One region of the Streptomyces sp. PSU-S4-23 genome, then DNA from elsewhere that is predicted to be linked to it. Evidence: riboswitches for the same ligand, from Rfam matches in the RefSeq annotation. Region 1 holds a riboswitch; the other holds the start of a gene.

Region 1 (11,080 bases):
GGACTCGAACAGCACATCTGGGTGCTCGACGGGGCACTGGAGGTGACCGCGCAGGAGGTCGAGCACCGGCTTGTGGCCGGTGACTGCCTGCGGCTGCGGGTGTGGGGGCCCACGCGGTTCCACTGCCCGGGGCCCGACGAGGTGCGGTACGCGCTGGTGGTGGTGCTCCCATGACCGTGATCACCCCGCTGACCGGCCCCGACGTGCTCGTCCACGCCGAGGGGCTGGCGGATCTGCTGACCGACACCGTGCACGGCGGGGCCTCGATCGGCTTCCTGGCACCGCTCGACCGGGCGGAGGCCGTCGCCTGGTGGAAGGAGCGTGCGGCCGCGGTCGGCACCGGCGCTCTGGCGGTGTGGGTGGCGCGGGCCGGGAACCGGGTGACGGGCACGGTCGGTCTCGCCTTCCCCGGCAGACCGAACGGCCGCCACCGCGCCGAGCTGGTCAAACTCATGGTGCATCGGGACGTTCGCGGCCAGGGGCTGGGCCGCAGGCTGCTGAGCACCGCCGAGCGGGCGGCCGCCGAGGCCGGGATCACCCTGCTCCACCTGGACACGGAGACCGGCAGCCCGGCCGAGTCCCTGTACACCGCGGCGGGCTGGACCCGGATCGGGGCGATACCGGACTACGCGGTGACGCCGTCGGGCGCCCTGCACCCCACGACCATCTTCTACAAGCACGTGGGAGCCCTCGCCCGCCGAGCGGCGGAGTGATTGTCAGTGGCCTTCGCTACGGTGCGGAACATGCCGGATGCCGAAGACGTACGCCGTATCGCCCTCTCCCTGCCCGACACGACGGAGAAGATCGCCTGGGGCATGCCCACGTTCCGGGTCGCGGGGAAGATGTTCGCCACGCTCCCCGAGGACGAGACGTCCATGGCGGTGCGCTGCCCGAAGGAGGAGCGGGACGAACTGGTGCTGGCGGAGCCCGAGAAGTTCTGGATCGCTGGTCATGAGGCGCAGTTCGCCTGGGTCCGCGTACGCCTCGCGGCCCTGGAGGACGAGACCGAGCTGCGGGACGTACTCGCCGACTCCTGGCGCCAGGCGGCCCCGCCCGGGCTCCTCGATCACCACCCGGGTGTGGGCCTGCCGGCCGGCGACTGACCCGGGCGGCGCGGGGCGCCGCACCCCGGGGGGACCGGCGCATCAACGGGTGCGCGACCAGGGCCCCGAGTGCGGTATGGTTTCTGTGCGCGTTCGGCCAGGGGAAACCCCAGGTCAGGCGGGCAACGGGACGTGGCGCAGCTTGGTAGCGCACTTGACTGGGGGTCAAGGGGTCGCAGGTTCAAATCCTGTCGTCCCGACAGTGATGTCGGATGTTTTTCCAGGTCAGGGGCTCTTTTCTGAGGGCCCCTGAGTCATGTGCGCACCCGTCGCGGAGAGCGGACCGGCATCCCTGAGGTCTCTCGGGGTCATCCCCGCTTCCCCGGTCGCCGGTGCCGGCCCGCTGAGCCCGCCAGCACACTGAGTCCAAGTCAGGCGACCTCTCCACGGCAGACGGTGGCGTCGGCGTCGGCGTGGGGCCTGAGCGGGCAGCGGCCGGCGAATCCCGCGGCGAGGCCATGATTAGATGGAACTGTTGCGCACATTGTTGCCAATATTTGCCATGTGTGAGTGACCAGGGGTGAGACAGTGCCGACAGGGTGGGCACGGGACAGCCGGCCGGCGGAGCCGGGCGAGAACGACACGGGAACGCCGGAGGGCCCGGTTGCCGCCGGGATCCGGCGGGCGATCCTCAGCGGCGAGTTCGTACCGAACCAGCGGCTGGTGGAGGCGGACCTCTCCGAGCAGTTCTCCGCCAGCAGGGCCAGCGTCCGTGCCGCGCTGCTCTCCCTCGCCAACGAGGGGCTGATCGAACGCGTCCAGAACCGCGGCGCCCGGGTGCGGGCGGTCTCGCTGGAGGAGGCGATCGAGATCTCCGAGGTCCGGATGGTGATCGAGGGGCTGTGCGCCGCCCGGGCGGCGGAACGGATCACCGAAGAGGACTCCGAGGAGCTGCGGAGCATCGGCGAGAGCATGACCGCGGCCGTCGAGTCCGGCGACGTGCTCGGCTATTCGGAGCTGAACGAGCGGCTGCACCGCCGCATCAGGGAGATCAGCGGCCAGCGCACCGCCTCGCAGGCCCTGGAACGCCTCAACGCGCAGAACGTCCGCCATCAGTTCCGGCTGGCGGTGCACCCCGGCAGGCCCAAGGTGTCGCTCCCGGAGCACCTGGCCATCATCGAGGCGATCCGCGCCCATGACGCCGACGCCGCCGAGGAGGCCGCCCGCGCGCACCTGCGCAGCGTGCTGCGCATCCTCCCCGAGGTCGACCGGACCAGGTCGTCCTCCGGCGGCTGACCGCGCGGAGCGCGCTCAACCGCTCGTGACGGCGGGGGCGCCGGCCGGGCCACGACGCGTCCGGCGCGCCCACCGGCGAGCGGGAGCCGCCGACGCGGAGGACGCCGGGTCGCCGGTCGTCGCGGAGGGCGGCAGGCGTCCGGCCCGCGGAGGGTGCGCCGGACGCCTCGTGGCCGGCTCACCGGCTCCTCGCTGCCGGGCTCCCCACCGGAAGCCCGGCAGCCGACCGGTGCCCGCCGGGCTCAGGCTCCCGTCTCGGTGCGGTCGGCCGTGCCCCAGAGCGTGTGGAAGCTGCCCTCGCGGTCGACGCGCCGGTAGGTGTGGGCGCCGAAGTAGTCGCGCTGGCCCTGGGTCAGCGCGGCCGGCAGGCGGTCCGCGCGCAGCGAGTCGTAGTACGACAGCGCGGCCGAGAACGCGGGCACGGGCACACCGCGACGGGCCGCGGTGGCGATCACCTCGCGCCAGGGCACCTGCGCCTGCGCGATCTCCGCGGCGAAACCGGCGTCGGCCAGCAGACTGACCAGACCCGGATCGGCGGCGTAGGCGGCACGGATGCGGTCCAGGAAGGCCGCGCGGATGATGCAGCCGCCGCGCCAGATCCTCGCTACCGCGCCGAGGTCGATGTTCCAGCCGAACTCGTCGGCGGCGTCCAGGATCATCTTCCAGCCCTGGTCGTAGGCGATCACCTTCGAGGCGTACAGGGCCTGCTCCACCTGCGCGGTGAAGCGCTCGGCCTCGTAGGGCGTCAGGTCCGCGCCCGTGCCGCCGGGCAGCCCCCGGTAGGCGGCGCGCAGTGCGGACTGCCCGGAGGCCGCGCGGGCGAAGGTGGCCTGGGCGATGGCGGTCACCGGGGAGCCCAGCTCCAGCGCGGTCTGCACGGTCCAGCGCCCCGTGCCCTTCTGGCCGGCGGCGTCGGCGACGACGTCCACGAACGGCCTGCCGGTCGCCGCGTCCACATGGGACAGCACCTCGGCCGTGATCTCGATCAGATACGAGTCCAGGCGTCCCTTGTTCCACTCGCGGAAGATCTCGGCGATCGCCGCGGGGGAGAACCCGGCCACTTGGCGCAGCAGGTCGTACGCCTCGCCGATCAGCTGCATGTCCGCGTACTCGATGCCGTTGTGCACCATCTTCACGAAGTGCCCGGCGCCGTCGGTGCCCACATGGGTCGCGCACGGCTCGCCGTCCACCTTCGCGCTGATCTTCTCGAACATCGGGCCGAGCGCGGCATACGACTCCGCCGAGCCGCCCGGCATGATGCTCGGCCCGTGCAGCGCGCCCTCCTCGCCGCCCGAGACGCCCGCGCCGACGAAGTGGATGCCGCGCTCGCGCAGCGACCGCTCGCGGCGGCGGGTGTCGGCGAAGTGGGCGTTGCCGCCGTCGATGATCATGTCGCCGGGCTCCAGGAGCGGGGCGAACTCCTCGATCACGGCGTCGGTCGCCGCGCCCGCCTGCACCATGATCATGAGGCGGCGGGGACGCTCCAGCGCCGCCACGAACTCCTCGGCGTTCCCGGCGGCCACGAACGCGCCCTCGTGCCCGAACTCCTCGACCAGCGCCTTGGTCCTGGCCGGGGTGCGGTTGTGCACGGCGACGGTGTACCCGTGTCGCGCGAAGTTCCGGGCCAGGTTGCGGCCCATCACCGCGAGCCCGGTGACGCCGATCTGCGCGGTCGCCTGCATGCTGTGCTCCTTGGGTCCGGATCCGGCGCGCCCGCGCGTGCGGCGGACGGTGCGGATGTCGCTCGGTACGGCTCGTGCCGCTGTACCGATCGAGTACGGACGGCGGGGCGGATGTTGCTCACCGCGCCGGGCGGCACCCGGTCCGCGGGACCGGCGGCCCCGCCCGCTCCCGTCCCGGCGCCGGGGAGCGCGGCACCCGCCGTCCGCCGTCACACCCCTGTCCGCAGCCGCCACCCGTGGTCCACCGGTCCGATCCCGGATCCCAGGGCAAACCCCGCCGCGATCGCCGCCGTGACGTACTCCTTGGCATGTCGCACCGCTTCGGGCACCGCGAGGCCCTGTGCGAGCCCGACCGCGACGGCGGAGGCGAGGGTGCAGCCCGTGCCGTGGGTGTGTCGGTTGTCGTGGCGCGGAGCGCGCAGCCAGTGCTCCTCGCGGCCGTCGGTGAGCAGGTCCACGGCCTCGCCCGGCAGATGCCCGCCCTTCACCAGCACCCACCGGGGCCCGTACGACAGCAGCCGCGCGGCCGCGCGGCGCAGACCCGGCTCGTCGGTCACGGTGACACCGGTCAGCTCCGCCACTTCGTCCAGATTCGGAGTGGCCACCGTGGCCAGCGGCAGCAACCGGGTCCGTACGGCGTCCAGCGCGTCGTCGGCGAGCAGCCGGTCGCCGTGCTTGGAGACGCTCACCGGGTCCACGACGACCGGGGCCGCCCCGTCCGCGAGCAGTTCGGCCACCGCCGTGACCAGCGCGGGCGAGGCGAGCATCCCCGTCTTGACCGCCTGGACGCCGATGTCGTCGACGACGCTGCGGTACTGCGCGCGTACCGCCTCCACGGGCAGTTCCCAAGCGCCCTGCACACCGCGGGAGTTCTGGGCCGTGACCGCGGTGACCACGCTCATCCCGTGGGCGCCGAGCGCCAGCATGGTCTTCAGATCGGCCTGGATCCCGGCACCGCCGCCCGAGTCGGACCCGGCGATGGTCAGGACACGGGACGGGGCGCTCATACGAGGGCCTCGCGCCGGCGGGGCCGCAACCGCTGCGGGGCGCAGAGCGCGAGGACCACCGGGAACGCCGCGCGGTGCGCGAGGCGGGCGCCGTGCGGTGTATGGGCGGCCGGGCGCTGCCCGAAGACGGCCCCTGGGCCGTCGGCGGCCAGACCGCCGGAAACATGCGCCGATGGCATGGAAGACATCCCTCCGCCAGTACGAACTGGTTCAGGTTCAACGGGTGTGATCTCAGCCCGCAGGGGCACCCCGTGTCCGGTACGGCGCACAGACTAACCCGGGGCCGGGGACCTGCCGCACGGGAGGGCCGCCGCGGCAGGTCGCAGTGGTCGCCGGGGTCCGCCCGAACCGGCCGCCGAGCTGGAAAACCGGAGCTGCGGGTCCAGCCGGACATCGCGCGGGTCCAGCCGGACATCGCGCGGGTCCAGCCTGACGCCAAGCGGGGCCAGCCGGATGCCAAGCGGGTCCTGCCGGGTGTCGCGTGGGTCCAGCCGGACGCCACGCGGGTCCTGCCGGGTGTCGCGTGGGTCCAGCCGGATGCCAAGCGGGTCCTGCCGGGTGTCGCGTGGGTCCAGCCGGATGCCAAGCGGGTCCTGCCGGGTGTCGCGTGGGTCCAGCCGGACGCCACGCGGGTCCTGCCGGATGTCGCGCGGGTCCAGCCGGACGTCGCGCAAGTGCAGCCGGACGGCGCGGTGAACGGGTCGTGGCCCGGAGAGCACCAGCCCGTCGGGGGTGACGAACGCGGCGTGCTCGGGCCGAGCCGCCCGCCGGTCGCCGTCCTGCCCGGCCCGCGGGGCGTGGGGGCGCTGCAGATGCCCCCGGGGCGGGGCCCGGACCCCGCTCTCGGGGTCCCGTGCCGCACTGCGTGACGCGCTTCAGGCGGCGTGCTCCAGCACGTCCTCCGCCAGCTTCCGGTCCAGTGCCGCACGCACCAAGGCGGCGGCCAGCACGGCGGGTTCGGTGTCCCCGGCGAGCTCCAGCAGCCTCTCCGGGTCTTCGGGCAGCCCGAGCCGCCCCGCCCCCGACAGGGCCTTGGCATCCAGGTAGGGGGCCACCTCCGGCCAGACCCGCTGCGCCTCGCGCAGGAAGATGTCCGCACCGGCCGGCCCCATCCCCGGTATCTCCTGGAGCAGCCGGCGCAGGACCGCGACGTCCCCGCCGGCCTCCTTCCGCAGGCGCCGCAGGTCGCCGCCCCAGCGCTGCTGCAGCAGTTCGGCGCCGTTGCCGAGCTGGGTCGCCGTCCGTTCGTCGTAGCGCCGGTAGCCGCCCCGCCCCAGGACGTCGACGCGCTCCTGCCAACCGGACCCGGCCATGCGGCGCGGATCGCTGAGGTTCGCGTCGTGCAGCGCGCGTGCCGTGGCGAGGGCGACCGACGCGCGGATGCGGGCGCTCAGCAGCAGGGCCATCAGCAGCAGCCGGTAGAGCGGCTGCGGCGTGTCCTTGAGCCGGATGCCCGCCTCCTCGGCGTAGGTGCGTCCGTGCTCGGCGACGAGTTCCCGGACGACGCCGGCCATGTCGTTCGTGCGGGTCACGACGGCCTCACCGCGGCGGCTTGAGCGGGTCGTGGCCGAGCGTCATCAGACGGTGGCGCCGCCGGTCCTCGTCGGCCTCGGGCTCGTTCTCCGTGTCCCGCTCGGCGGTCACGCTCTCCACGACGTCCCGCATGACGCGGAGGTCGTCGTCCGTGAGATCCGTGCGCCGCTTCTGCAGGATCGCGAGGACATGCCGCCCGGTCGGGGTGCCCGCCCGTTCGGGCAGCGGTTCGGTCTCCTCGTCGGCGTCCCGGACCCGCAGCCAGGCCGCCGGCTCCGGGGAGGTCATGTTCACCACGCGGTGGAACTCGTCCCACAGCGCGTCCAGTTCCAGGGCGTCGGTCATGGCGTACTCCTTCTCCGTGCTCGGCGGGCGTGCCCAGCGGCGGCGGTTCAGCCCTCGGGCGGCCAGTGCCCGGCCGGCCGTCCAGCGCTGCTTCTCTCCCTCGGCGGTGAGGCCGGTCAGCAGGGCCCGGACGACCGGATCCGGTCTCCCGGCGGCCTCGATACGTCCGCGCAGCCGCCCGGTCGCGGCACGCGGGGACTTGGCCGGCAGCCCCACCACCCCGGCGTCCCGCAGCGGTCCCGCCGTCACGCCCGGCGGGCGGATGGCGGACGCGACGGTCTCCGGACGGCCGTCCGGCGGCATCGCGGTCGCGGTCGCCCGCGCGGCCGGCGCCACCGTCATCGTGCGCTTCTCCGTGCCGCTCGGCTTCTCATGGTCCGCAGCAGATCGGCGCGTTCCGCCTCGCCGGTGCCACCCCACACGCCCGCCGTCTGCCCGCTGCTCAGCGCCCAGGCCAGGCACCGGGCGATCACGGGGCAGCGGCGGCAGACGCGTTTGGCGGCGGCGATGTCGCCGAGGGCCGGCCCCGTCGTCCCGACGGGGAAGAACAGCTCGGGGTCCTCGCCCCTGCATGCCGCATGCCGCAACCACTCCATGCGCGCCCGGGTCCCCAGGACGGATCGGGCGAAACAAGGCCGAGGGCGGCGAAGCCGGGTCCGGGATCTTCCCAGCCGCCCGGCGGCGGTCTATAGTCCAAAACTAGCAGCGCTAATTAAGTCTCGTCGTCCGACCAGGAGTCCCGTCGTGCGTACCGTCCACTTCGCGGCAGCCCGTCGCACCCCCATCGGAAAGCTGCGCGGCGCCCTGGCCTCCGTACGGCCCGACGACCTGGCCGCGACGGTGATCCGCGGCCTGATCGCCGACGTGCCGGCCCTCGACCCGGCCCGCATCGACGACGTCTACTGGGGAGCCGCCAACCAGGCCGGTGAGGACAACCGCAACGTCGCCCGGATGGCCGTGCTGCTCGCCGGCCTGCCCGAGTCCGTGCCGGGTGCCACGGTCAACCGGCTGTGCGCCTCCGGCCTGGAGGCGGTGACGACCGCCGCCCGCGCCATCGCGGCGGGCGAGGCCGACATCGTGGTGGCGGGTGGCTCCGAGTCCATGAGCCGCGCCCCCTTCGTGCTGCCCAGGCCCGACGAGGCCCTGCCGCACCGGATCGAGACCGCGGACACCCGCCTGGGCTGGCGCCTGGTCAACCCGGCGATGAAGGACCTCCACGGCCTGCTGGCCATGGGGGAGACCGCCGAGGAGGTGGCCGAGCGGTACGGCGTGCCGCGCGAACGCCAGGACGAGTTCGCGCTGCGCAGCCACCGGCAGGCCGCGGACGCCCGCAAGAACGGTTGCTTCGACGACGAACTCCTGCCCGTGACCCGCCCCGACGGTGTCGTGGTGACCGCCGACGAAAGCGTGCGCGAGGACACCTCGTACGAGAAACTGGCCCGCCTGAAGCCGGTGTTCCGCGACGGCGGCACGGTCACGGCGGGCAACGCCTCGCCCATGAACGACGGCGCGGCCGGACTCCTCCTCGTCAGCGAGGAGGCGCTGAACGAGCTCGGGCTCGAATCCCTGGGCCGCTACGTCGCCGGTGCCTCGGCCGGCGTCCACCCGGACGTCATGGGCATCGGCCCCGTGCCAGCCACCCAGAAGGCCCTCGCGCGCGTCGGCTGGAGCATCGGCGACATCCAGGAGGCCGAGCTCAACGAGGCGTTCGCCGCCCAGTCCCTCGCCTGTGTCGACCGCCTCGGCCTCGACCCCGAGCTGGTCAACCCGACCGGCGGCGCCATCGCACTCGGCCATCCGCTCGGCTGCTCCGGCGCACGCATCCTGACGACCCTGCTGCACCGCATGCGCCGCACCGGCTCCCGCCGCGGACTCGCGACCATGTGCGTGGGGGTCGGGCAGGGCAGCACGGTGCTGGTCGAACGGCGCTAGAGGGCCTCCGGGAGGCCGAGGCGATCCCGGCCGGGGCCGGGCCGTCGCGGGGCCACGTGGCGAGACACTCCTTACGCGGCCAGATGCATGGACATAGCATCGGTCCCCGCATGAACACGATGACGCTCTGGGACATATCCCTGTGGGGGTTCGCCGCGCTGGCCGCCGCGGCGATGCTCGTCGGCTTCTCCAAGACCGCGGTGAGCGGCGCCAACACGGTCAGCCTGGCGATCTTCGCGGCCGTGCTGCCCGCCCGCGCCTCGACCGGTGTCCTGCTGCCCGTGCTGATCGTCGGCGACGTCCTCGCCGTCCTCACCTACCGGCGGCACGCCCACTGGCCCACCCTGTGGCGTCTGTTCCCGGCGGTCGCCGGGGGTGTCGTGCTCGGCACGCTGTTCCTGGTGTGGGCCGACGACGCCGTCGTACGGACGTCGATCGGCGCGATCCTGCTGCTGATGGCGGCGGTCACGGTCTGGCGCCGCCGCAGCGCCGGCCAGGAGGACGAACCCGACTCGGTGACCACACGCGCCGGGCGGCTCAAGGCCCGCTCCTACGGCGTCCTCGGCGGCTTCACCACGATGGTCGCGAACGCGGGCGGTCCCGTGATGTCGATGTACCTCCTGTCCGCGGGCTTCCGCAAACTGGGCTTCCTCGGCACCTCCGCCTTCTTCTTCCTGATCGTCAACGTCTCCAAAGTGCCCTTCAGCGCCGGCCTCGGCCTGATCGACGGTCGCTCACTGCTGCTGGACGCGGCGCTCGCGGTGTTCGTGGTGCCGGGCGCGGTCATCGGCAGGTGGGCGGTGAACCGGATCAACCAGCGACTCTTCGAGCACCTGGTGATCGCGGCCACGGTGCTCGGCGCGATTCAGCTGCTGCTGCGCTGAACGCGGCCGGGCGGGCGCCGGAGCAGCGCGGGGAGGTCCGCGAAGGAGTCGAGGACGTGGTGGGGCTCGCCGCTCGCGTCCCGGTGGGTCTGCGGCAGGTACTTGCCGGTCTTCACGAGGACCCCGGTGATCCCGGCGCGCTGGGCCGCGAGGACGTCGGACTCGATGTCGTCGCCGACCATCAGCGTCCGGCCGGCGTCCGCCCCGAGGTGGGCCAGCGCCGCCTCGAAGAACGCGGGCGACGGCTTTCCGGTGACCTCGGCCTCCGTGCGCGCGGCCTTCTCCAGCCCGAGCAGGAACGCCCCCGAGTCCAGTTGCAGCCCTCGCTCGGTGCGCCAGTAGAGGTTGCGGTGCATGGCGACCAGCCGCGCCCCTTGCTGGAGATGGCCGAAGGCGCGGTCGAGCGCCTCGTAGCCGAACTCGGGACCGGCGCCGCCGACGATCACGACGTCGGGGACGGCGCCGGAGCCGTCGACGAGGTCGACACCGACGAGATCCTCCCGGATGTCACCGCTGTTGAGCAGCCAGCACCGCGCGCCCGGACAGTGCTCGGCGAGGTGGGCGGCGGTGACCGCGGGCGCGGTGAGGATGTCCTCGGCGGTCACGGGGAAACCGGCCGCGGAGAGGGCCCCGGCGATCGACGCGCGGGTGCGGGAGGTCGTGTTGGTGAGCAGCGCGACGGCGAGACCGGAGTCGCGGATCTCCCGCAGTGCCTCGACCGTGCCCGGCAGGGGCTGCCATGAAACGGTGAGAACACCGTCGATGTCGATGAGCACCGCACGCACGGAATCCATGCCAGGACGATAACGAGCGCCGTGCCGGGGCGCCGAGACCTCCTCGGCCCCGCGCGTCCGCCGGGCCTCCGCGAGGGCGGGTGCGGACGCCCCGTAGCCTCGACGTCATGCCCCCGCACATCCTGGTCCTCGGCGGCACCACCGAGGCCCGCGAACTCGCCGCGTCGCTCATGTCCCGCCCCGGCGTGCGGGTGACCACCTCCCTGGCCGGACGGGTGAGCCGGCCGGGAACGCTCGACGGCGACGTGCGCGTCGGGGGCTTCGGCGGCGCGGAGGGGCTGGCCGCCTGGCTGCGCGACCACCGCGTCGACGCGATGGTGGACGCCACGCATCCGTTCGCCGCCGGCATCACGGCGAACGCGGCGCGGGCCGCGGCGGCCACCGGCGTCCCCGCCGTGGTACTGCGCAGGCCCGGCTGGAGCCCCGGGCCCGGCGACCGCTGGCAGGAGGCGGCCTCGCTCGCCGAGGCCGCGACCCTGCTCCCGCCGCTCGGCCCGCGTGTCTTCCTCACCACCGGCCGGCTGGGGCTCGCCGCCTTCGCGCACCTGACGGAGCTGCACTTCG
Region 2 (11,080 bases), 6.0 Mb from region 1:
GTCGAGGGTCTGGGCCCCCGCGCACCGGCCGAGCAGCGCGAGCGCTCCCGCGTAGTAGCCGCGGCCCCCGACCTCGTGCCGTTCGATCACCCGGCAGGCGTTCTGCACGGGCGAGCCGGTGACGGTCGCCGCGAACATGGTCTCCTTCAGCACCTCGCGCACGTCGAGGGTGGACCGCCCGCGCAGTTCGTACTCCGTGTGCGCGAGGTGGGCCATCTCCTTCAGCCGCGGCCCGACGACCACCCCGCCCATGTCGCCGACCGTGCACATCATCTTGAGCTCCTCGTCGACGACCATCGACAGCTCCTCGATCTCCTTGCCGTCGGCGAGGAAGCCGAGCAGGTCCCCGGGCGTCGGGCCGCCGGCGGGATAGCGGTACGTACCGCTGATCGGGTTCATCACGACGGTCCCCCCGGACATCCGCACATGCACCTCAGGGCTGGCCCCGACCAGCGTCCGGTCCCCCGTGTGCACCACGAACGTCCAGTACGCGCCGCGCTCGCCGACCAGCAGCCGGCGGAACAGCGCGAGGGCGTCGGCCCGGCCGAACCCCGGGATCCGCCCCTCGTAGGTCCGCCGGACCACGAAGTTCGCGCCCTCGCCCGCGCCGATCTCGTCCCGCAGCACCCGTCCGACGATCTCCGCGTACCGCTCGTCGCCGACGTCGAAGCCGGCGCCCTCCACCCGCACCTCGTGCTCCGGCAGCTGCGCGAGCGCGTCGGCGAGCGGGATCGTGTACGACTCCTCGGGCACCAGCACCGCCAGCGGGGTGCCGTCGTCACGGACGTCGAAGCCGCGCTCGCGGATCTGGCGGAACGGGATGAGCGCCAGGCACGTGTCGGGCAGGTCGGCGAGGCGCTCGCACTCGGTGACCGGGCCGAGGAACACCTCGACGGTGTTCTCGTCGTGGCCCGGCGTGCGGCGGCGCAGCAGGGCGAACGGGCGGGGATCGTCGAACAGGTCGAGCAGGTGCATGGGTCCGTGGTCCTTCTCGGATGGGAGGAACGGACCCCGGACACACCGAAGGCCGCCCCTCGGGCGGCCTTCGCGAAGTCTGCGTACGCGCAAGTCAGTGGGCCGCCGGATGAGCGGTCCACCACCAGTTCTGGTGCGTCGGCACGTACATGCGAGGCACCTTAACGCATGCGCCCGCGGCGCCGCAGCCCGTCGCCGGGTGGGGGGACGGCCACGGCGCCGCGGGCGGTGTGCCGGTGTGCCGGTGTACGACCGTGTGGCACGCCGACGTCAGATGATCATGTTGTACGTGTTCCAGCCGCTGCCGAACCTGGTGCGCGCCAGGAAGGGCGCGGTAGGAGCCCGTCACGGCGGACCCGGCCAGCGTGTACTCCTGCCCCGCCAGGACGCTGTACCTGGTCAGCGACGCGGAGTTCGAGTTCTGGACCGGCACCCCGGTGCCGTCGTACGCGGTGTCCTCGGGGCAGGTGCGCCCGGCCGGGAACCAGGCGCCCGGGTCGTCCGGCAGCGAGCCGGTGGCGGGCGGCCTGCTCGAAGTCGTTCTGCAGCCGGGCCCCGGGGGCGACGGCGGCCTGGGCGTCGTTCGAGCCGAGGAGCCCGGGCGCCGCCAGGGCCAGCGTTCAAGTCCCCACCCTGTGGTCAATGAAGTGCAGACCGGCGCGCCGGAGCGATGTTCACGCTGCCGTTGCGGCACGGATGCGTGAAGGTGACATCTATGTAGGTCGGCGTTAAGGGAGTGCGTGCTGTCATCCCTGGGGCCGACGGGCCCTGTGGGAGGGCTGTCTCGCCTGTCGAGCCGGGCCGAAATCACCGGACACGACCCCGTAAGGTTGGGACTGTGACCGTGAACGCTAAGTCCAGCGCAAGCGCTGGCAACACCTGGCGAGACCTGCCCGCGGCGCAGCAGCCCGAGTACCCCGACCCCGAGGCTCTGCGCGAAGTGATCGCGGAGCTCGAGTCGTATCCGCCACTCGTCTTCGCGGGCGAGTGCGACCAGCTGCGCGCCCGGATGGGAGCCGTCGCCAGGGGCGAGGCGTTCCTGCTTCAGGGAGGCGACTGCGCGGAGGCCTTCGACGCGGTGTCCGCCGACCACATCCGCAACAAGCTGAAGACGCTGCTCCAGATGGGTGCCGTGCTCACGTACGCGGCCTCGGTGCCCGTCGTGAAGGTCGGCCGGATCGCCGGCCAGTACTCCAAGCCGCGCTCCAAGCCGATGGAGACCCGCGACGGCGTGACCCTGCCGAGCTACCGGGGCGACTCCGTCAACGGCTTCGAGTTCACCGAGGCGGCCCGCATCCCCGACCCCGAGCGGCTGAAGCGGATGTACCACGCGTCCGCCTCGACGCTCAACCTGGTGCGCGCCTTCACCACCGGCGGCTACGCCGACCTGCGCCAGGTGCACGCCTGGAACCAGGACTTCGTGAAGTCGTCGCCGTCCGGGCAGCGCTACGAGCAGCTGGCGCGGGAGATCGACAACGCGCTGAACTTCATGCACGCCTGCGGGGCGGACCCGGAGGAGTTCAGGACCGTCGAGTTCTTCTCCTCGCACGAGGCGCTGCTGCTGGACTACGAGTCGGCGCTGACCCGGGTCGACTCGCGCACCGGGCAGCTGTACGACGTGTCCGCGCACATGGTGTGGATCGGTGAGCGCACCCGCCAGCTGGACGGCGCGCACATCGAGTTCGCCTCGAAGATCCGCAACCCGATCGGCATCAAGCTCGGCCCGGCGACGACGGCCGAGGAGGCGCTGCAGTACATCGAGCGCCTGGACCCGGAGCGTGAGCCGGGCCGGCTGACCTTCATCGTCCGCATGGGCGCCGACAAGATCCGCGACCGGCTCCCCGAGCTGGTGGAGAAGGTCACGGCGTCGGGCGCGGCGGTGGCCTGGGTGACCGACCCGATGCACGGCAACACCTTCGAGGCCGCCTCCGGGCACAAGACCCGCCGCTTCGACGACGTGCTCGACGAGGTCAAGGGCTTCTTCGAGGTCCACAAGGCGCTGGGCACCCACCCGGGCGGCCTGCATATGGAGCTGACCGGCGACGACGTCACCGAGTGCGTGGGCGGCGGCGACGAGATCTTCGTCGACGATCTGCACCAGCGCTACGAGACGGCCTGCGACCCGCGGCTGAACCGCAGCCAGGCCCTCGACCTGGCGTTCCTCGTCGCCGAGATGTACCGCGACCAGTAGCCCGCTTCGGGAGCACCGGCACCGGTGGGGCGCGGATCACATGCGATCCGCGCCCCACTTCGCTTCTCCGGCTTCCCCGCGCCAGGTAAGGTTAGGTTTGCCTCACCGATCAGTCGGGTCGGGTGGCACGGCCCGTCCGATCCGGTGGGAGGTGAACCCCGTGTACGTCTGCACCTGCTTCGCCGTGACCGAGGCCCAGGTCAGGCAGCATGCGGAGGGCGGCGCCCGCACTCCCCGGCAGATCGCGTCGGCCTGCAAGGCCGGCACCGACTGCGGTTCCTGTGTACGGCGGATCCAGGCACTGCTGGGCAGGGACGGCGTCCCGCGCCGCGCGGCGGCCGGTGGGGCCGGTCCCGTCCTGTCCGCCCCGGACCGGTCCGGCGCACCGAGCGGACTCGAGGAGGCGGCCTAGCCCTCGGGCTGTTCGATGACCTGGGAGAGGTACAGCCCCTCGCCCAGCTTCTCCAGCAGGTCGAGCTGGGTGTCGAGATAGTCGATGTGGTGCTCCTCGTCCTCGAGGATCGACTCGAAGATGTTCGCGGACGTGATGTCGTCCTTCTCCCGCATCAGCCGGATCCCGCGTCTGAGCCGGTCGATCGCCTCGATCTCGATCTGCCGGTCGGCCTCGAACATCTCCTTGGCGGTCTGGCCCACCCGCACATGGAAGAGCCGCTGGTAGTTCGGGAGCCCCTCCAGGAAGATGATGCGGTCGGTGAGCACCTCGGCGTGCTTCATCTCGTCGAAGGACTCCCGCCGCGTGTACGCCGCGAGCTTGTACCAGCCGAGGTTCTCCTGCATCTTCGCGTGCAGGAAGTACTGGTTGATCGCGGTCAGCTCGCCGGTGAGCTGCTCGTTGAGGAATTCGATGACCTCAGGGTCGCCCTGCATCGCGCGGGCTCCTTCCAGGCGGGGACTGGCGGGTTGCGCCGCATGATCGCATCGGCATGCGGAACCGTCCAGTAAGTTCACACTTAGTGGGAGATGTCCTGGTTTGCTCTGGGTGGGTCCTGCACACCCCGCGCGGTCTGTCAGGATGGAGTCATGGGTCATCCGGTGGAGCGAGAGTCTGGAGCAGCAGCACGGTCCGAGCTTCCGCCGGGACAGCGACTGCAGCGGGGATGGCCGGTCACGCACTACGGTCCGGTACCCAGGTTCCGTCCCGACCGCTGGGAGTTCGGGGTCTTCGGCGCCACCGCGGACGGCGAGAAGCACTGCTGGACCCACGAGGAGTTCACCGCGCTGCCGTACGCCACCGTCGTCGCCGATCTGCACTGCGTCACGAAGTTCAGCATGGTCGGCGCCGAGTGGGGCGGTGTCCCGGCACGCACGATCCTGGAGATCGCCCCGCCGGCGCCCGCGGTCACCCACGTCATGGTGTGGGCGGAGTACGGATTCAGCTCCAATCTGCGCCTCGCCGACTTCGCCTCGGACCGCACGATCTTCGCCACCCACAAGGACGGCGAGCTGCTCACCGCGGAACACGGCTTCCCGCTGCGCCTGATCGTTCCGCACCTGTACGCCTGGAAGGGCCCCAAGTGGGTGCGCGGCGTCGAGTACATGACCGCCGACCGCCGCGGCTTCTGGGAGGAACGCGGGTACCACAACATCGGTGACCCGTGGAAGGAGCAGCGCTACTCGTACCAGGAGGAGCCCGGGGACGGCCCCGAGCTCTGAGCCACGGAAAGCCCGACTCGCCGGTCCCGCGTCAGCCGTCCCGGAGTTTCTTCAGCCGCTCCACGTCCGCCGCGTGCCCCTCCTTCCGGCCGGGCGTCTCGATGATCAGCGGCACGCCCGCGGTGGCCGGGTGGGTCATCAGCGCGCGGAACGGGGCCTCGCCGATGTGGCCGGAGCCGATGTTCGCGTGGCGGTCCCGGTGGGCGCCCACCACGTCCTGGGAGTCGTTGGCGTGGATCAGCCCGAGCCGTCCCTCGCCGACGGTGTCCACCAGCAGGTCCAACGTCCGGTGCATGCCGTCCGGCCCGGTCAGATCGTGCCCGGCGGCGAAGACATGGCAGGTGTCGAGACACACGCCGAGCATGGGGTGCGCGTCCAGCGCCTCGAAGTAGGGCCCGAAGTCCCAGGTGCGCGAGCACAGCGAGGCACCCTGGCCCGCGGTCGACTCCAGCAGCAGGCGGGGGTCGTCGTCATGCGTCAGCTCGTCCAGCAGCGGCAGCACGCGCTCGCGCACCTGCTTCAGCGCCACGGCCCGCGTCCGGCCGCCGGTGGCGCTGCCGGTGTGCACCACCACGCCCAGCGCCCCGATCTCCCGGCCCCGCCGCAGCGAGTGCCGCAGGGACTCCACGGACAGCTTCGCGGTCGCCTCGGTGTGCGAGCCGAAGTTGATCAGATACGGCGCGTGGACGTACACCGGGACCGACTCCGCGGCGCACGCGGCGCGGAACGCCTCGTCCTGCCGCGGATTGCCCGCGGGCGTCGCCCAGCCGCGCGGATTGGCGACGAAGACCTGCACGGCCTCGGCCTCGATGTCGCGCGCGTAGACCATTCCGACGGAGTGGAGGCCGCCGGCCACGGGAACATGGCTGCCGATGGGGTTGCGCGGGACGCCGCCGGACGTGCCGCGGGTGGTGCGGGACCGCTGGGTGCTCACCCCCCAAGGGTGGCACGCGGCCCCGGGCATCCCGCCGCCCGGTCCGCGGTGCCGCCCGTCAGCGGATCCTGATCGTGATCGTCGACCCCTTCGGCGCCCTGTCGCCGCCCTTCACCGACTGTCCCTTCACCGTGTCACCGAACAGGCCCAGCAGGCCCCGGTCCTCCTCGACCGCGAAGCCGGCGTCCTCCAGGGCCTTCTTCGCATCGTCGACCTTGTCACCGACCACGTCCGGCACCTCGACCATCTCGCGGCCCTTGGAGACCGTCAGCGTCACCGTGTCGCCCTCGGCGGCCTCCTTGCCCGCGTCCGGCGTCTGCCGGGCGACCTGTCCGGCGTCGAACTCCGACGTGATCTGCGTGTCGGCGATCTTCACCTTCAGGCCCGCGTCCCGCAGCTCAGCCGTGGCGTCCGCGACGGAGGAGCCGGTGACGTCGGGCACCTCCACGGGGCTGCCCCTGCTGACCGTGAGCGCGATGGCCGAACCGCTGTGGCGCTCGGTACCCGCGCCCGGGTCCGTGCCGATCACGAAGCCCCTGGGCACGTCCTCGCTGAACGCCCGCGTGACCATGCCCGCGGCCAGGCCGTCCTGCTTCAGCAGGGCCCGCGCCTTGTCCAGCCGGTAACCCTTCAGATCGGGCACCTTCACGGTCTCGGGGCCGTCCGAGACGGTCAGCGTCACCCCGTCGTGGGAGCGGATCCGGGCGCCCGCCGCCGGGTCGCTGCTGATCACCGTGCCGCGCTTCACCGTGTCACTGAAGGCGTGCTTGACCTGTTTGACCTCCAGCCCCGCCCGCTGCAGCCGCGCCCGCGCCTGGGCCTCGGTCTTCGCGAGCAGCGGGGGGACCTCGGTGAACTGGCCCGAGTTGATGTACCAGACGCCCACCCCCACGCCGAACACCACCAGCACGGCCAGGACGAGCGCGAGCAGCCCCCGCCGGGGGCGTCCCCGCCGCGCCGGCGGCGGTGGCGGCGGGGTCTCCAGCCGGCTGGTCCGGTCGAGCAGGGCGTTCTCCGGCTCGCCGACCGGGTTGACCGGCAGCAGCCGCGGGATCACGCTCGTGCGGTCCTCGGCGCTGTCGCGGTCCGGGGCGACGGCCTGCGGCGGTACGGCGTCCAGTTGCCCGGCGGTGAGCGCGCTGCGGGCCTGCAGCACCTGGCCGAGCAGGGCCACCGCGTCCTCCGGGCGCAGCCGCGGGTCGCGCGCCGTCGCCGAGGCGACCAGCTCGTCGAGTTCATAGGCCAGCCCCGGCACGGCGGCCGACGGCGGCGGCACGTCCTCGTGCAGATGCCGGTAGAGCACCTGGGCGGGGGAGTCGCCCTGGTGCGGCTTCGCGCCGGTGAGCATCTCGTGGAGGACGACCCCGCACGCGTACACGTCGACCCGGGGGTCCGCCGTGCCGCTCTCGATCTGCTCCGGGGCGAGGTACGAGACCGTGCCCAGGACGGCACCCGTCGTGTTCGTGACCGTGTCCACGGCCCGGACCAGACCGAAGTCGGCCACCTTCACCCGGCCGTCGTCCCCTATCAGGACGTTCTCCGGCTTCATGTCACGGTGCACGAACCCGGCGCGGTGCGCGGCGCCCAGCGCGGCCAGCACCGGCTCCAGGATGTCCAGGGCGGCGCGCGGCTGCAGCGCCCCGCGCTCCCGCAGCACGTCACGCAGGGTGCACCCGGCGACGTACTCCATGGCGAGATAGACGTACGACCCGTCGGTGCCCTGGTCGAAGACCTGCACCACGTTCGGGTGGGCGAGCCGGGCCACCGACTTGGCCTCGCGTATGAAGCGCTCGACGAACGAACCGTCGGCGGCCAGCGCCGGGTGCATCACCTTGAGGGCGAGGACGCGGTCGAGGCGGGTGTCCACGGCCCGGTAGACCGTGGCCATCCCGCCGACCGCGATCCGCGCGTCGACGCGATAACGGCCGTCGAGCACCCGCCCGACGAGAGGGTCCTGAAGGGTCGTATCCACGCAGGTGAGTGTACGAGGACCCACTGTCGGCCCCGGCCGTTCCGCCGAACCGGGGCACGACTGCAGCCGACCTGTGACGCACGCCGCGCCCCCGCGCCCCCGGGCCCGGCGCACCCGGGCCCGGCGCACGCCGCGCCTCCGCGCACCCGGGCCGGGCGCGCGGCGCGGGACTTCGCGCCCGGCCGACGCTGCCGCACGGGCCGGGTCCGGCGGGGCGGTGTGCCCGGCCGGTTCAGAAGGCGGGCCGCTCCGGGTCCAGGCGGCCCATGCCCTCCGCCGGCGACGACGCCTGCGCGAAGTGGCGCCGCGGGATGCGGCCCGCCCGCCGTGCCAGCCGGCCCGCCTCCACCGCGTGCCGCATGGCCTCCGCCATCAGCACCGGCTCCTGCGCCCGGGTCACCGCCGAGGCGAGCATCACACCCGCACAGCCCAGCTCCATCGCCAGCGCGACGTCCGACGCCGTACCCGCGCCCGCGTCCAGGATGACCGGCACGCGCGCGTGCTCCACGATCAGCTGGAAGTTGTGCGGGTTGCGGATGCCGAGCCCCGAGCCGATCGGCGAGCCGAGCGGCATGATCGCGGCGCAGCCCGCATCCTCCAGCCTGCGCGCGAGCACCGGGTCGTCGTTCGTGTACGGCAGCACCGTGAAGCCCTCGTCGACCAGCGTCTCGGCCGCCTCCAGCAGTTCGATCGGGTCGGGCAGCAAGGTCCGCTCGTCGGCGATGACCTCCAGCTTCACGAGATCCGTGCCCAGCGCCTCGCGCGCCAGGCGGGCGGTCAGCACGGCCTCGCCCGCGGTGAAGCAGCCCGCCGTGTTGGGCAGCACCCGGATGCCCAGCTTGTCCAGCACGGACAGCACCGAGCCGTGCACCGAGGCGTCCACGCGGCGCATCGCCACGGTCGTCAGCTCCGTACCGGAGGCCACCAGGGCCCGTTCCAGCACATCGAGGCTGGGCGCACCCCCGGTGCCCATGATCAGCCGCGACGAGAGGGTCGTACCACCGAGGACGAAGGGATCGTCGGCCATGGGTCAGCCTCCTTGGACGGCGGTGAGGACCTCGACGCGGTCCCCCTCGCGGAGGGACGTCGACGGCCACTGCCCGCGCGGGACGACGGTTTCGTTGACGGCGGCGGCCACGCCGGAGGGCGCCGCCGTGAGGGTCTGCACGACCGCGTCGAGCGCGGTGCCCGGAGCCACCCGCCGGGGCTCCCCGTTGACCGAGATGTTCATGCGGGCTGCTCCGTGAGCGCGGCGGCGAAGCGCCTGGGGGTGAAGGGGCGGCCGGCGGCCGGAAGCTCCCCGGTGGTCAGGACGTGCGCCATGACGTCGCCGGTGACCGGCGTCAGCAGGACGCCGTTGCGGTGGTGGCCGGTGGCGAGCAGCAGGCCGTCGAGAGCGCTCGGGCCGAGCAGCGGCGCGTTGTCCGGGGAGGCCGGGCGCAGGCCCGCCTGGGTCTCGGTGAGCGGCAGCTCGGTGATCCCCGGCATCAGCTCGTGCGCGTCCCGCAGCAGCTCGTACACCCCGCCCGCGGTGACCGTCGTGTCCCAGCCGAGTTCCTCGCTGGTCGCCCCGATGACCAGCTCGCCGTTCTCGCGCGGCACCAGATACAGCGGGCCGCCGCGGACGACGGCCCGCACGGTGCGGCTCAGGAAGGGCGCGTACCGCTTCGGCACGGTCAGCCGCACCACCTGCCCCTTCACCGGGCGCACGGGCGGCACCACCTCGTCGGGGACGCCCGCCAGACGCCCGCTGAGGCTGCCCGCGGCCAGGACGACCTGCCCCGCGGCGAGGTCGGTGCCGTCGGCCGTCCTGACCCCGCGGGCCCGCTCCCGCGCCACCGAGAGCCGCTCCGCCCACGCCCGGTGGAAGACCACCCCGGCGCGCTCGCAGGCCGTCACCAGGGCCGCGGCGAGCCGACGCGGGTCGATCTGGTGGTCGCCGTCGGCCCGGAGCCCGCCGCGCACACCAGGCGCGAGCATGGGCTCCAGCCGGCGGCACTCCCGCCCGCTCAGCCACTCCGACTCCAGACCGGACTGCTGCTGCAGGGCGTGCAGTTCGCGCAGCTGGGCCCGGTCGTCGGCGTCGAGCGCGACGGCGAGTGTGCCGCAGCGGCGGTAACCGAGGTCCAGGCCGGCGGCCTCGGCCAGCTCGGCGGCGAAGTCCGGGTAGCGGCGCGCGGACTCCAGATTGAGGCCGAGCAGCGTCTGCTCGCCGTAGTGCAGTTCGGTGACGGCGGCGAGCATCCCGGCGGCCACCTGGGCCGCTCCGCCGCCCGGCTCGGGATCCACCACCGCCGTGGCCAATCCGTGCTGCGCCGCCCGCCAGGCGGTCACGAGCCCGATGATCCCGCCCCCGATGACGAGGACGTCCGACACGGTCGACACGTCGTCCGATGTACGCGACATGGGCGTCCAGCCCCTCCCTTCGCCGGCATGACCCGGATCAGGTTCGTACGGTCGGAGGCCGCCCCAGCCTCCCTCTCAGCCCGGTGCGTCCGGGCTCCCGCGAGTGCTTACGGGGCCACCCTAGCCCGTGCCCTGTGCCTCGGTAAGGGAGCCTCCGCCCCGGCGGCCGCGGGCCGGGCGGCGGCTGTGGAACACATCACCCGGCACGCACGCTGACTGACAAATCGTCAGGTGTCTATGGTGATCAGGTGAGCGAGCAGACGCAGCAACGGGACGGTGCGGTCCGGCACGTCGTCGTGGTGGGCGCGGGCATGGCCGGGGTGCAGACCGCGGTCGCCCTGCGGGAACAGGGCTTCACCGGCGACGTGACGCTGATCGGCGCGGAGCCGCACCAGCCGTACGACCGGCCGCCGCTGTCGAAGGCCGTCCTGCTCGGCAAGGCCGAGGGTTCCGCCTTCGACGTCGACTTCGAGGCCCTGGACATCGAACTCCGGCTGGGCCGCGAAGTGCTCGGCGTACGCCCCGGCGACCATGAGCTGGACACCGCGCAGGGCCCCGTCCCGTACGACGTCCTGGTCGTCGCCACCGGAGCGGAACCGATCCGGCTGCCGGGCGCGGAGGGCGTCCCCGGTGTGCATCTGCTGCGCACCCTGGACGACGCCGAGCGGCTGCGGCCGGTCCTCGCGCGCCAGCACGACATCGTCGTCGTGGGCGCGGGCTGGATCGGCGCCGAGTTCGCCACCGCCGCGCGCGAGGCGGGCTGCGCGGTGACCGTGGTGGAGGCGGCGGACCGGCCGCTCGCGGGGGCGCTGCCCGTCGAGGTGTCCGCCCCGATGGCGGCCTGGTACGCCGACAGCGGGGCCGAGCTGCGCACCGGCGCGCGCGTGGAGCGCGTCGAGCCGGGGGCCGTGGTGCTCGACGACGGCTC

The links. Region 1 has a riboswitch for thiamine pyrophosphate ahead of thiD (bifunctional hydroxymethylpyrimidine kinase/phosphomethylpyrimidine kinase). Riboswitches for the same ligand answer to the same signal wherever they lie in the genome.
Region 2: another riboswitch for thiamine pyrophosphate. It lies ahead of thiO (glycine oxidase ThiO); the one in region 1 lies ahead of thiD (bifunctional hydroxymethylpyrimidine kinase/phosphomethylpyrimidine kinase).

The regions. Positions count from the first base shown of each region.
Region 1 covers NZ_JBVMUU010000002.1:8,004,462-8,015,541, forward strand. The annotation lists gene ACZ79I_RS36170 (helix-turn-helix domain-containing protein) at 1-174, shown strand, start outside; gene ACZ79I_RS36175 (GNAT family N-acetyltransferase) at 171-713, shown strand; gene ACZ79I_RS36180 (MmcQ/YjbR family DNA-binding protein) at 744-1,103, shown strand; tRNA gene ACZ79I_RS36185 (tRNA-Pro) at 1,230-1,303, shown strand; gene ACZ79I_RS36190 (GntR family transcriptional regulator) at 1,719-2,339, shown strand; gene gndA (NADP-dependent phosphogluconate dehydrogenase) at 2,582-4,021, opposite strand; gene thiD (bifunctional hydroxymethylpyrimidine kinase/phosphomethylpyrimidine kinase) at 4,231-5,028, opposite strand; TPP riboswitch at 5,199-5,290, opposite strand; gene ACZ79I_RS36205 (endonuclease) at 5,904-6,542, opposite strand; gene ACZ79I_RS36210 (DUF3140 domain-containing protein) at 6,568-6,906, opposite strand; gene ACZ79I_RS36215 (WhiB family transcriptional regulator) at 7,245-7,502, opposite strand; gene ACZ79I_RS36220 (thiolase family protein) at 7,651-8,838, shown strand; gene ACZ79I_RS36225 (sulfite exporter TauE/SafE family protein) at 8,949-9,722, shown strand; gene ACZ79I_RS36230 (HAD-IIA family hydrolase) at 9,704-10,516, opposite strand; gene ACZ79I_RS36235 (cobalt-precorrin-6A reductase) at 10,624-11,080, shown strand, end outside.
Region 2 covers NZ_JBVMUU010000002.1:1,993,165-2,004,244, reverse strand. The annotation lists gene ACZ79I_RS09935 (anthranilate synthase family protein) at 1-975, opposite strand, end outside; gene ACZ79I_RS09930 (trp operon leader peptide) at 1,070-1,126, opposite strand; gene ACZ79I_RS09925 (hypothetical protein) at 1,341-1,679, shown strand; gene ACZ79I_RS09920 (class II 3-deoxy-7-phosphoheptulonate synthase) at 1,814-3,166, shown strand; gene ACZ79I_RS09915 ((2Fe-2S)-binding protein) at 3,318-3,578, shown strand; gene bfr (bacterioferritin) at 3,575-4,054, opposite strand; gene ACZ79I_RS09905 (sulfite oxidase-like oxidoreductase) at 4,208-4,840, shown strand; gene ACZ79I_RS09900 (deoxyribonuclease IV) at 4,872-5,774, opposite strand; gene pknB (Stk1 family PASTA domain-containing Ser/Thr kinase) at 5,833-7,746, opposite strand; gene ACZ79I_RS09890 (thiazole synthase) at 7,979-8,773, opposite strand; gene thiS (sulfur carrier protein ThiS) at 8,777-8,977, opposite strand; gene thiO (glycine oxidase ThiO) at 8,974-10,152, opposite strand; TPP riboswitch at 10,150-10,263, opposite strand; gene ACZ79I_RS09875 (NAD(P)/FAD-dependent oxidoreductase) at 10,401-11,080, shown strand, end outside.